DNA from 4 places in the Kluyvera fluvialis genome. Region 1 is predicted to be linked to each of the others. Evidence: predicted binding sites of a transcription regulator. Region 1 holds the regulator's gene; each other region holds the start of a gene.

Region 1 (3,161 bases):
TTCGCGTTCTGTCGCCTGTTCAGGGAGTTATTCGCATGTCTGCCAAACATCCAGTTATTGCTGTTACCGGCTCCAGCGGAGCGGGAACCACCACCACCAGCCTGGCCTTTCGTAAAATATTTGCCCAGCTCAACCTGCGTTCAGCGGAAGTTGAAGGCGACAGTTTCCATCGTTACACCCGCCCAGAAATGGATATGGCCATTCGTAAGGCTCGTGATCTGGGCCGTCATATCAGCTATTTCGGCCCGGACGCCAATGACTTCGGCCTGCTTGAACAAACCTTTCGAGAGTACGGCCTGAGCGGTAAAGGGCAGTCGCGTAAATATCTGCATACCTACGATGAAGCCGTACCGTGGGATCAAGTACCGGGGACGTTCACCCCCTGGCAGCCATTGCCGGAACCCACCGATGTCCTGTTCTATGAAGGGCTGCACGGCGGCGTAGTGACGCCACAGCATGACGTCGCACGTCATGTTGATTTGCTGGTTGGCGTAGTGCCTATCGTCAACCTGGAGTGGATTCAGAAGATGATTCGCGACACCAGCGAGCGTGGGCATTCGCGTGAGGCGGTGATGGACTCCGTAGTGCGCTCAATGGAAGACTACATCAACTACATTACTCCGCAGTTCTCGCGCACCCATATCAACTTCCAGCGAGTGCCAACGGTCGATACCTCTAACCCGTTTGCTGCGAAAAGCATTCCATCACTGGATGAGAGTTTTGTGGTCATTCACTTCCGCAACCTGGAAGGGATTGACTACCCGTGGCTGCTGGCGATGCTGCAAGGCTCGTTTATCTCGCATATGAATACGCTGGTCGTTCCCGGCGGCAAGATGGGGCTGGCGATGGAGTTGATTATGATGCCGCTGGTACAGCGGTTAGTGGAAGAGAAGAACAACGCCTGAATCATCACGATTGCCCGATAGGCAGGACGCCGCCGGGCAATCACGGATATCAGCCTTCAATCACTTCGTATGAGTGCGTGATGTTGACAGCTTTACCCAGCATCAACGCCACTGAGCAGTATTTCTCCGCCGACAGGTCAACCGCGCGTGCAACAGCCGCATCTTTCAACTCTTTACCGCTCACAATGAAGTGCAGGTTGATGTGCGTGAACAGGCGCGGTGCTTCTTCGCGGCGTACGGAAGTGAGCTTTACTTCGCAGTCAGAAACGTCATAGCGGCCTTTTTGCAGAATAGACACCACGTCAATTGCGCTACAACCACCGGCCGCCATTAGCACGATTTCCATCGGGCTTGGCGCTTTATCGCCAGAGTTGCCGTCCATCAAAATTTGGTGGCCAGAAGCCGACTCACCGAGGAAGGTCATCCCCTCAACCCATTTCACACGCGCTTGCATAATATTTAACTCCCAGGTTGCAATTTTCTTCCCAGATTACGCGCACATAACAAATCTCGCAACGGAAGGCGATCGCCGTCATGCTGAAGCGAGACACCAGGAGACACACGGCTCAAGCTATGCTAAAACAGTCAGGATGCTACGGTAATACATAAACGTACTGCATGTATGCAGAGGACATCACATTACAGGCTGCGGCAATATTCGACAGCCGACTTCCCAGGTAACGGGAAGGATACTATTGCAACCGGTGGCTGCAATGTTTTTGCCGCCGGAAAGAGCTTATAACAGAGGATAACCGCGCATGGTGCTTGGCAAACCGCAAACAGACCCGACTCTCGAATGGTTCTTGTCTCATTGCCATATTCATAAGTACCCCTCGAAGAGCACGCTGATTCACCAGGGTGAAAAAGCAGAAACGCTGTATTACATCGTCAAAGGCTCAGTGGCTGTACTCATCAAGGACGAAGAAGGGAAAGAGATGATCCTCTCTTACCTTAACCAGGGCGATTTTATCGGCGAGTTAGGCCTGTTTGAAGAAGGCCAGGAACGCAGCGCGTGGGTACGGGCAAAAACCGCTTGTGAAGTTGCTGAAATCTCTTATAAAAAATTCCGTCAGCTGATTCAGGTTAACCCAGACATCCTGATGCGTCTCTCTTCGCAAATGGCACGTCGTCTGCAAGTCACGTCTGAAAAAGTCGGCAACCTGGCATTCCTGGACGTGACAGGTCGTATCGCACAGACGCTGCTGAACCTGGCAAAACAGCCGGACGCCATGACTCACCCGGACGGTATGCAGATCAAAATCACCCGTCAGGAAATTGGTCAGATCGTGGGCTGCTCCCGTGAAACAGTGGGCCGTATTCTGAAAATGCTGGAAGATCAAAACCTGATCTCCGCACACGGCAAAACGATTGTCGTTTACGGTACTCGCTAATCCTTTAAAACGGCGTATTGTTCCAACGGTACGCCGTTTTTGTCTCTTATGTGGCGCAGGCTGATTTACCACCCGGAAGTCAACTATGCACTGCGGCAAACGCTGGTGTTATGTTTGCCGGTCGCCATTGGCCTTATCTTCGGCCATCTTCAACAAGGTCTGCTGTTTTCGCTGGTTCCCGCCTGCTGCAATATTGCCGGTCTTGATACCCCGCATAAACGTTTTTTCAAACGCCTGATTATTGGCGGCTGTCTGTTCGCCGGATGCAGTCTTGCCGTTCAGTTGTTGCTGGCGCGCGAGGTTCCGCTACCGTTGATTCTCAGCGGGCTGGCGCTGATTTTGGGCGTAACGGCGGAGATAAGCTCCCTGCACGGGCGGCTGCTGCCGGCTTCGCTGATTGCCGCTATTTTTACCCTCAGCCTGGCTGGTAATATGCCCATTTGGCAGCCGCTGCTTATCTACGCACTCGGCACGCTGTGGTATGGATTATTCAACTGGTGGTGGTTTTGGATTTGGCGCGAGCAGCCGCTGCGCGAGTCACTAAGCCTGCTCTACCGCCAGCTCGCCGACTATTGCGAAGCAAAATATAGCCTCCTGACGCAGCACACCGACCCCAACACCGCGCTGCCGCCGCTTTTAAGCCGCCAGCAAAAGGTGGTTGACCTTATTTCTCAGTGTTATCAGCAGCTACACATGCTGGCGGCAAACCAGAATAACGATTACAAACGCCTGCTGCGCGCCTTCCAGATTGGCCTTGATCTACAGGAGCACATTTCGGTGAGTCTGCATCAGCCAGAGGAGGTGCAAAAACTGGTCGAACGTAGCCACGCTGAGGCGGTGATCCGCTGGAATGCCCAGACCGTCG
Region 2 (3,161 bases), 480 kb from region 1:
GACCGGCAACGACTTTTTTGTGCTGAGAGCGGGAGCACTGGTATATCGCCAGTGCGGCGCCAGGCAGGGCGCCAAAGTGCGTCACTACGCGGCCGGACTGAAAGCCCCGAACCAGTAGCTCGGTCGTTTCGTTACAGCCCAACTGCGCCATATAGATATTGGTTGTGCCGCTAACCAGGTTACCGCATACCTCCAGAGAACCGCCCAGTTCCGTCAGACGTATTGGCGTGGTAATTAAGTGATGCAGGCCGACCGGCAGCAGTGATTTATCAGCAACGGCCCAGATAAAAGTGCCGAACATCCCGGAGTCGCCGATCATTTTGCTGAACTGCGCAAGCACCCAACCAATGGGCGGCCAGACGATATAGAGAACACAGCCCATCAGCGAACCGGCGACCAGCGTAACAATTGGCACGGTGCGCGTACCGGCAAAAAAGGAGAGCACCAGCGGCAGTTTGACGTTGTATAAGCGGTTGTGCAGCCAGGCGGTGACAAGCCCTACCGCCATTCCGCCAAACACGCTCATTCGGTAAGTGAACATACCCAGTTCGGTGGTGAAAATGGACGCCTGCTGTACCACCGCGACGGGATCGAGATGTTGTTGAGCGATAAACCAGTCTGCGGTCGTCGTTTGTGCGCTAATCCCTTTTAACGTCAGCAATGTACTGAGGATGTAGTGCATCGACATAAAACACACGGCGCCGGAAAACGCCGCCCAGGCTTTCTCTTTTTTCGCTAAACCAAATGCGACGCCAATCGAGAAAAAGAGGGGAAGGTTGCGAAATACGACATCGCCGGTCGCTTTCATTACGCTAAATGCAATAAACCAGAGAGAGTCTGGTTTAAATAACATTCCTAAATTTAATGCGTCCAGCGTCTCTTTATTGGTGAAAGCCTGCCAAAACCCATAAACATTGAGCCAATCGTAATGATTGATATGGGGACTAGCATGGCTTGTCCAATCATTTGCATCTGTTGCTTCATTAATCATCCTTGTGAATATTTTGAACGGGCAAGACGTGAATGAATTCCAGTTATATGAATGCATTTATAACGTCAAAATATTTTCTTACTGAATGGTTTTAAGGCGTTTTTAATTGATGCGATTAATGTCTTTTATTTATGAGTGAAAAAATAATTGCAGGCTGTTTTATAGTGGCAGATGAGTCTATCACGCTATAAAGGGGATTTTGTGACCGGCATGGCGATAAGATAAATCGATGCTAATAATATTAGCAATGTTTAGATAAATGAGAACTTCACTGGGTTACGTTGAATGTCAGGGTTGAAGCCGAGAGTGGTACGCCCGCGCGGAATGGAATTTTTGTCGGCGATTATTCCTGTGAAAATGTGACGCGCGTCAGATAACTGGCGTGTTTGTCTGGACAATCATTCCTTTTATTCCTTGTTTCGCTTATTCTAGCTGAAGCGTTTCAGTCGATTAAGTGTTCGACATTTAACCAATCAGTCACTGTTTGTGGCAGGTGAGGTTTCCCTCAGCGTTTGGCTGGATTACTCTGTCAGCCACTTTGCACCGGGATAACCTTGCAGGAGACCTATGACCGTACGCGTAGCGATTAATGGCTTCGGTCGCATTGGACGTAACGTGGTTCGTGCTTTATATGAATCCGGACGCCGTGCGGAAATCACCGTAGTGGCAATCAATGAGCTGGCAGATGCAGCGGGTATCGCGCATTTGTTGAAGTACGATACCAGCCATGGCCGCTTTGCCTGGGATGTTCGCCAGGAGCGTGAACAACTCTACGTTGGCGACGACGTTATCCGTCTTCTGCATGAGCGCTCTATCGAGGCGCTCCCCTGGCGTGAACTGTCGGTTGATGTGGTTCTCGACTGCACCGGTGTATACGGTAGCCGTCTTGATGGTGAAGCGCATATCGCCGCAGGCGCGAAGAAAGTGCTCTTTTCACATCCTGGCAGCAATGATCTCGACACCACCGTGGTGTATGGGGTTAACCAACACGAGTTGCGTGCGGAACACCGTATTGTGTCCAACACCTCCTGCACCACGAATTGCATCATTCCCGTCATCAAATTGTTGGATGATGCCTACGGCATTGAATCGGGAACGGTCACGACTATCCACTCCGCGATGCATGACCAGCAGGTGATTGACGCCTATCACCCGGATTTACGCCGTACACGCGCGGCTAGCCAGTCGATCATTCCGGTAGATACTAAACTTGCTGCGGGCATTGCTCGAATTTTCCCGCAGTTTAGTGACCGTTTTGAGGCAATCGCGGTGCGCGTGCCGACCATCAACGTGACGGCAATTGACCTTAGCGTGACGGTGAAAAAGCCAGTAAAAGCAAATGAAGTCAACCAGTTGCTGCAAAAAGCAGCACAGGGTGCATTTCATGGTATAGTTGACTATACGGAATTACCGTTGGTCTCAACTGATTTTAATCACGACCCGCACAGTGCCATTGTTGATGGTACGCAGACGCGAGTCAGTGGCGCACATCTGATCAAAACACTGGTCTGGTGTGATAACGAATGGGGCTTTGCTAACCGGATGCTCGACACCACGTTAGCAATGGCAGCTATTGGTTTCAGGCTCGACGCTTGAGCGTCGGCAAAACTTTAAGTATCAACGAGAGGATTCACCATGTCTGTAATTAAGATGACCGATCTGGATCTTGCTGGTAAACGTGTTTTTATCCGTGCGGATCTGAACGTACCAGTTAAAGAAGGGAAAGTGACCAGCGATGCGCGTATCCGTGCTTCTCTGCCGACCATTGAGCTGGCTCTGAAACAGGGCGCGAAAGTCATGGTAACTTCTCACCTGGGTCGTCCGACCGAAGGCGAGTACAACGAAGAATTCTCTCTGCTGCCGGTTGTTAATTACCTGAAAGACAAACTGTCTAACCCGGTTCGTCTGGTAAAAGATTACCTGGACGGCGTAGAAGTGGCTGACGGTGAACTGGTTGTTCTGGAAAACGTTCGCTTTAACAAAGGCGAGAAGAAAGACGACGAAGCGCTGTCCAAAAAATACGCTGCACTGTGCGACGTGTTCGTGATGGATGCATTCGGTACTGCTCACCGCGCTCAGGCGTCTACCCACGGTATCGGCAAATTTGCTGATGTAGCGTGCGCAGGCCCGCTGCTGGCGGCTGAACTGGACGCGCTGGGTAAAGCACTGA
Region 3 (3,161 bases), 1.1 Mb from region 1:
TTCATCGGCGACATCAATCGTCACCACCGCGACATTGTCCGGGCGAACAGTGAGCGTAAATGCAGATTTGATATCCATTATTCAGCCTCCAGAACCATCGCCGCGCCCAGCCCACCCGCAGCACAGGCGGTGACTAGCCCAAATCCGCCGCCCCGACGGTGCAGTTCATTAAGCGTTTGGGTGATCATCCGCGCGCCGGTCGCCGCAAAGGGGTGACCGTAAGCAATTGACCCACCCAGCACGTTGAATTTACTCTCATCGACTTCGCCAGTTGCATGACTGCGCCCCAGAACTTCACGGGCAAATTTCTCGCTTGCCAGGCATTGAATATTCGCCAGCGTTTGGGCGGCAAAAGCTTCATGCATGTCGATAAGCGTGAGGTCAGCAAAGGTTATCCCCGCTCGATCCAGCGCCAGCGGCGTTGACCAAGCCGGCCCCAGCAGCATGTCTTGCCAGACATCAATGGCGGTAAAGGCATAGCTGCGCAGATAGCCCAGCGGTATCAGCCCCAGTTCTTTCGCTCGCGATTCAGTCATCAGGATAACTGCCGCCGCGCCGTCGGTCAGCGGTGTGCTGTTTGCTGCCGTCACCGTGCCGTGCTGGCGGTCAAACGCCGGTCGCAGTTTGGCGTAATCCGCAAGCGTGGAGTTCGCACGAATATTATTGTCCTGCTCCAGCGGGTTTCGATACGGCGGCGCGTAGGCCGTCATCACTTCATCACTCAGTTTTCCAGAAGCCCAGGCCTGTGCCGCCAACTGATGAGAACGGTTCGCCAGCGCGTCCTGTTGCTCACGCGTAATACCGTAGGTTTTCGCCATCTGTTCAGCGGTGTCGCCCATGCGTAGCCCCGTGGAATACTCCGCTACAGCAGGTGGCACAGGCATTAAGTCGCGCAGACGCAGACGAGAAAAGAGTTTGAGTTTCTGCCCTAAGGTGCGGGCTTTGTTGGCATCCACCAGCGTACGAGCCAGTTTTTTGCTGACGCCAATCGGCAATACTGAGGAAGAGTCTGCGCCACCGGCAATACCGGCGCGGATGGTTCCTGCCATCAGGCTTTCAGCCACATTGGCAACGGCCTGGAAACTGGTCGCACAGGCACGGCTGACGCTATACGCGTCGGTGTGAACGTTCATCCCTGTGCCGAGCACAATTTCGCGGGCAATATTGGGCGCAGCAGGCATTTGAACAACCTGACCAAAGACCAGTTGTTCAATAACCTCCGGGGCTATTTCGCTACGCGCCAGCATTTCGCCCACCACCATCTTCCCCAGATCCACAGCGGGAACGCCGTGAAAAGCGGTCGCCTGACGGGCAAACGGGGTACGTAACCCACTGACAATAGCAATGCGATCGCCCTGGCGGGTAATTAGCGGTATCGCCTGACTCATAACTTTCCCCTGTTAACAGATAACAACTAAGTGGTCTGACCTGATAACGGTTTTAACTAATTTTTTACACTTAGCCAATCACAGAGCGAGAAATTTGAGAGCTAAAACACATTGAGAACAAAAGAAAACGCCCCTGTTGCGTTAACAACAGGGGCGTTGAGAGATGCGCTGGGCGAGGTGCGATTAACGCAGACCCAGTTGGAAGATCAGCGTTTCTGCTTCGCAGCAGAATACGAAGTCGATATCCAGCTGTACGCCACCTTCTACTTCTTTGAAGTCAGCGGTGATTTTGCACGGATCAGACTCTACGCTACGCGCTTTTTCACTCAGCGCTGCCAGCGTGGCTTCTGCATCAGCACGGTTAGCGAATACGCGACTGTAAGATGCGGTGCAGTCGGTGTTGTCCATGATGGTACCAACATCCATGCAGCAGCAAACTGGGGTTTCATCAGCACTACATTTACTCATTGCAGATTTCCTCTGTTTTGTGCACTCAAGGTGCCAGATAAACTATGTGCCTATTTTACGCCCGCCCGCACTCTGTCTCCAGTTGTTAATGTGTAGAAAAGCGATAAGTGACCGAAATCACAATTAAAAATGATCTAAAACAATTTTGGCCTATCGAGCCCTATGACCAACCCCGCATTTTTGCCAACCAGATCTCGTTTCAAACAACATCTTTGAAAATATTAATAAACAACATTGCAACATCTAAGCTGGTCAGACCTATACTCTCGTCACTGGTCTGCTTTCTAAGTTGTAGCCCAGCCCCTACACTTCGCGCTTCTGTTACTACGTGTAACATTGTTTGTATAAAAATAACTCAATGAGGTTATGGTCATGAGCCAAAAAACCCGTTATACGAAGTCTGCTCTTGCTATTGCAGTGGCACTTGTTTCATCCCAAGCCTGGTCAGCAGGTTTTCAACTTAATGAATTTTCGTCCTCTGGTCTGGGCCGTGCCTATTCTGGCGAAGGCGCTATCGCTGACGATGCGGGTAATGCCAGCCGTAACCCTGCGCTGATTATGATGTTTGATCGCCCAACGTTTTCTGCAGGTGCGGTCTTTATCGATCCTGATGTTAATATTTCAGGTAAATCACCGCTTTCCGGTAAAAGTACGGATGCCGACAATATTGCTCCAACGGCATGGGTACCGAACGTTCACTTTGTCATGCCTATCAATGATCAATTCGGTTGGGGCGCTTCTGTCACCTCTAACTATGGCCTGGCAACAGAGTTCAACAACAGTTATGCAGCCGGTATGTACGGCGGTAAAACCGACCTGCAAACGGTCAACCTGAACCTGAGCGGTGCATACCGTCTGAACAATCACTTTAGCTTTGGCCTGGGCTTTGATGCCGTTTACGCTAAAGCGAAAATTGAGCGTTATGCCGGTGAAGCCAGCGCGCTCGTACCACCAGGCGCAGGCTCTTTGGTTGGGGTGACTGGCCCAGACTCACAAATTGCGCACCTGAAAGGCGACGAGTGGGGCTACGGCTGGAACGCCGGTATTTTGTATGAGCTGGATAAAGATAACCGTTGGGGCCTGACTTATCGCTCTGAAGTGAAGATTGACTTCGACGGCGATTATAAGAGTTCCATCACCAGCATGGGCAACCGACTGCTCGCAGGTAGCGGCATCCCTGGCTTGCCGTACGGTACCAACGGCCAGACTATCGGCGGTTCTCTGTCTCTGCACTTACCAGAAATGTGGGAAATCTCCGGTTACAACCGTATCGCGCCACAGTGGGCCATCCACTACAGCATGGCG
Region 4 (3,161 bases), 700 kb from region 1:
GCGCCATTTGCGCGTTCAGTTGCTGAAGATTACGAATCTCATGCGCCAGCGTGTGGCGTTCGCGCGCTTCCTGACCAAAACTCTCCTGAACTTGGCGGCGAAAACCGTCTAGCTGCTCGCGCAGCGGCGTCAGCAGGCCATGCAGGCTCTGCCGGTTTTGCTCATCAACGCGCCGGTTGCTCTGCTCAAAAATACGGTTGGCGAGGTTTTCGAACTGTTCGCTCAGGCGCTGCTCGCTATTGAGCATCAGACGGTATTTTTCATCGCCGTGCTGCCGTGTCGTCTCCAGAAGCGTTGTGACTTCACGCAAGTCAACTTCCAGCGAGGAGTTAATCTCCCGCAGGTTACGCAGCTCGTTATTAAGCAGCTCACACTCTTCACGCCAGTGCGCGTTCTGGGCGATTTGCTGCTTTGCGGCGCTCAGTTCGCCATAGATATCACGCTCTTCCGCCAGTTGTTCGGCCCGCTGCTGCGCCACGCGATAGCTCGCCGCCAGCCAGCCAATCGCCACGCCTGCCAGCGCCACCAACGCATAAATCACCACGGCAATATCCACAATGCCTCCTGCTTAAACCTACTATCAGCACAAAATAGAATTGTGCTGTATAAACGTCCAGTTTTAAAGCAGTTTCCTGCGAGCATCTACGCAAAAAGAAAAAGGCCGAACAAGTCGGCCTTTTTTGATGAAAAGCAGAATTACAGCAGGCGGCGCGCTGCTTCCACCACGATTTTCACCGCGTGGCTTTCCGTTTTCTTCATCGTCTCAGCGTTAGGAATTTCCTGCTGGGTACGGTTCACGATAACACCGGCAACCATCCCGGCGCGCAGGCCCTGGCTGGAGCACATGGTCAGCAGCGTTGCTGATTCCATTTCGTAGTTCATCACGCCCATCGACTGCCACTCTTCCATGGAGCCTTTAAAGCGGTTAACCACGCGACCAGAGAAGGTGTCGTAGCGTTCCTGGCCTGGATAGAAGGTGTCTGAAGACGCAGTTACGCCCACGTGAGTGGTCGCGCCAACGGATTTCGCCGCTTCAACCAGTGCGGTAGTACACGCGAAGTCTGCTACCGCTGGGTATTCCATTGGTGCAAAGTGCAGGCTCGCGCCATCAAGACGGACGGATGCCGTCGTGACCAGCACATCACCCACATTAATGTTCGGCTGAATAGCGCCGGTCGTGCCAACACGCAGGAAGGTGCGGATGCCGAGCTGAGCCAGTTCTTCAACCGCGATAGACGTCGATGGGCCGCCGATACCGGTAGAACAAACAATCACTGGCTTGCCATCAAGCTCTGCACGCCAGGAGGTGAATTCACGATGAGATGCCAGTTTTACCGGCTTTTCCATCAGCGCGGCGATCTTTTCCACACGCTCCGGGTCACCGGGGACGATTGCCAGCGTAGCCCCTTGTAAATCGTTTTTAGTGAGGCCGAGATGAAAAACATCAGACTTGGACATAAAGAACTCCTCTGTGGTTCAGTTTTGTCAGAAGAAGCAAAAATGTACTTTATAGAAGACCACAACTCTTTTTCGTGATTACCATCACTAAGAATTAAAAATGTTACATTAAATTTCGCGCAATTAGTGAGTTACATCACATTAACAAGTTATTGTTATTACCTGCTGCACAAAAATACGCCGCATTCAGGCACTGTGATTCGGCTATGAGTTCATTAAAAGGGTACGGAGAATGCCATGACAATCAACAAACAACCCGGATTTGCACCTGCTGCTTCGCCTCATGCCACGACCGCCGTTCATACGCCCGACGAGACCATCGCGGCGGGAGAAACGTCGATTCCTTCTCAAGGTGAGATGCTCCCAGCCTTTTACGCACAGCCAAAACATCGCGATGCGCCTCTACCGGTAATCATCGTAGTGCAGGAGATTTTTGGCGTCCATGAGCACATTCGTGATATTTGCCGTCGTTTAGCGCTGGAGGGGTATCTGGCGGTCGCGCCGGAGCTGTATTTCCGCGAGGGCGATCCAAATGATTATGCCGATATTCCTTCACTTTTCAGCGGGCTGGTCACAAAAGTGCCCGATGCCCAGGTGCTGGCCGATCTCGATCACGTGGCAAATTGGGCCGCGCGCAACGGCGGTGATGCCAGCCGTTTGTCGATAACCGGTTTTTGCTGGGGCGGGCGAATTGCATGGCTGTACGCCGCACACAACCCGCAGTTAAAAGCGGCGGTGGCCTGGTATGGACGTCTGCTGGGTGACAAAACGTTAAATAACCCGAAGCATCCGGTCGATGTCGCAGTCGATCTCAGCGCGCCAGTGCTGGGTTTATACGGTGGGCAAGATACCGGTATTCCGCTTGAGTCAGTAGAAACCATGCGCCAGGCGCTGCGAGCCGCCAATGCGACAGCGGAAATCGTAGTATACCCGGACGCTGGTCATGCGTTTAATGCCGATTACCGCGCGAGCTATCACCAGGAGTCGGCGCAAGATGGCTGGCAGAGGATGCTGGCGTGGTTCGCGCAATACGCTGGGAAAAAAGCCTAACTTCGCAACGCCGCTTTTATCATGGCGGCGTTTTCCCCTCATGCTGCGCCGCAGCATTTCTTATATTTTTTGCCGCTACCGCACGGGCAAGGATCGTTACGAGAGATATCCACCGGCGCTTTTCGCGCCTCTTGCGCCAGCCATGACATAATCGCCGAGGCCGGATAGCCATTCTCCAGTAATTGCTGGCAAACATTCATATACGGCGCAATATGCTGGAAAAAATGCTTATAGCCCGCGCATAAATAGTTATGCCCCGGCAGGCCACCTGGCGAAACGGAAAAGCGGTGTTTGGGGCAGCCGCCGTGGCAGGCAAAGCGGAAGTCACAGCGCTGGCAATCCGTCGTCAGCCGCTCTTTTTTCGCCAGCCCAAATGCGATGGCCTGTTCGCTATTGTTGAGCGTTTGAATACTTGTTTGGTGGATATTGCCCAGTTTGTGCTCGGGATAAACATAGTGATCGCAGTTATACAAATCACCGTTCGACTCTAGCGCAAAGGCATGTCCACAGGTTTCAGAATGGACACACAGCACCGGAGGCTGCCCAGCCCAGGCCGCCAGCGCGACGTCAAACATTTGCACATAAACGCTATCGACATCGCGGCGTACCCAAATGTCGAAAATTTGGCACAGAAACTCGCCAAACTGCCACGA

The links. Region 1 encodes CRP, which controls carbon source genes, mostly activating them, when cyclic AMP is high. Its sites were predicted from a motif close to ATGTGANNNNNNTCACAT; they were not measured.
Region 2: the regulator CRP is predicted to act here: its motif matches at 1,349-1,366, upstream of epd (erythrose-4-phosphate dehydrogenase).
Region 3: the regulator CRP is predicted to act here: its motif matches at 1,962-1,979, upstream of AC6I4B_RS07495 (YfcZ/YiiS family protein).
Region 4: the regulator CRP is predicted to act here: its motif matches at 1,583-1,600, upstream of udp (uridine phosphorylase).

Annotation. Positions count from the first base shown of each region.
Region 1 covers NZ_AP046142.1:414,085-417,245, reverse strand. Annotated here, with positions in the region: gene AC6I4B_RS01925 (phosphoribulokinase) at 36-905, shown strand; gene AC6I4B_RS01920 (OsmC family protein) at 955-1,359, opposite strand; gene crp (cAMP-activated global transcriptional regulator CRP) at 1,664-2,296, shown strand; gene AC6I4B_RS01910 (YccS/YhfK family putative transporter) at 2,345-3,161, shown strand, end outside.
Region 2 covers NZ_AP046142.1:892,706-895,866, forward strand. Annotated here, with positions in the region: gene AC6I4B_RS04320 (PTS transporter subunit EIIC) at 1-853, opposite strand, end outside; gene epd (erythrose-4-phosphate dehydrogenase) at 1,559-2,587, shown strand; gene pgk (phosphoglycerate kinase) at 2,627-3,161, shown strand, end outside.
Region 3 covers NZ_AP046142.1:1,553,932-1,557,092, reverse strand. Annotated here, with positions in the region: gene fadJ (fatty acid oxidation complex subunit alpha FadJ) at 1-78, opposite strand, end outside; gene fadI (acetyl-CoA C-acyltransferase FadI) at 78-1,388, opposite strand; gene AC6I4B_RS07495 (YfcZ/YiiS family protein) at 1,572-1,856, opposite strand; gene fadL (long-chain fatty acid transporter FadL) at 2,229-3,161, shown strand, end outside.
Region 4 covers NZ_AP046142.1:4,683,039-4,686,199, forward strand. Annotated here, with positions in the region: gene rmuC (DNA recombination protein RmuC) at 1-556, opposite strand, end outside; gene udp (uridine phosphorylase) at 697-1,458, opposite strand; gene AC6I4B_RS22110 (dienelactone hydrolase family protein) at 1,696-2,508, shown strand; gene AC6I4B_RS22115 (anaerobic sulfatase maturase) at 2,547-3,161, opposite strand, start outside.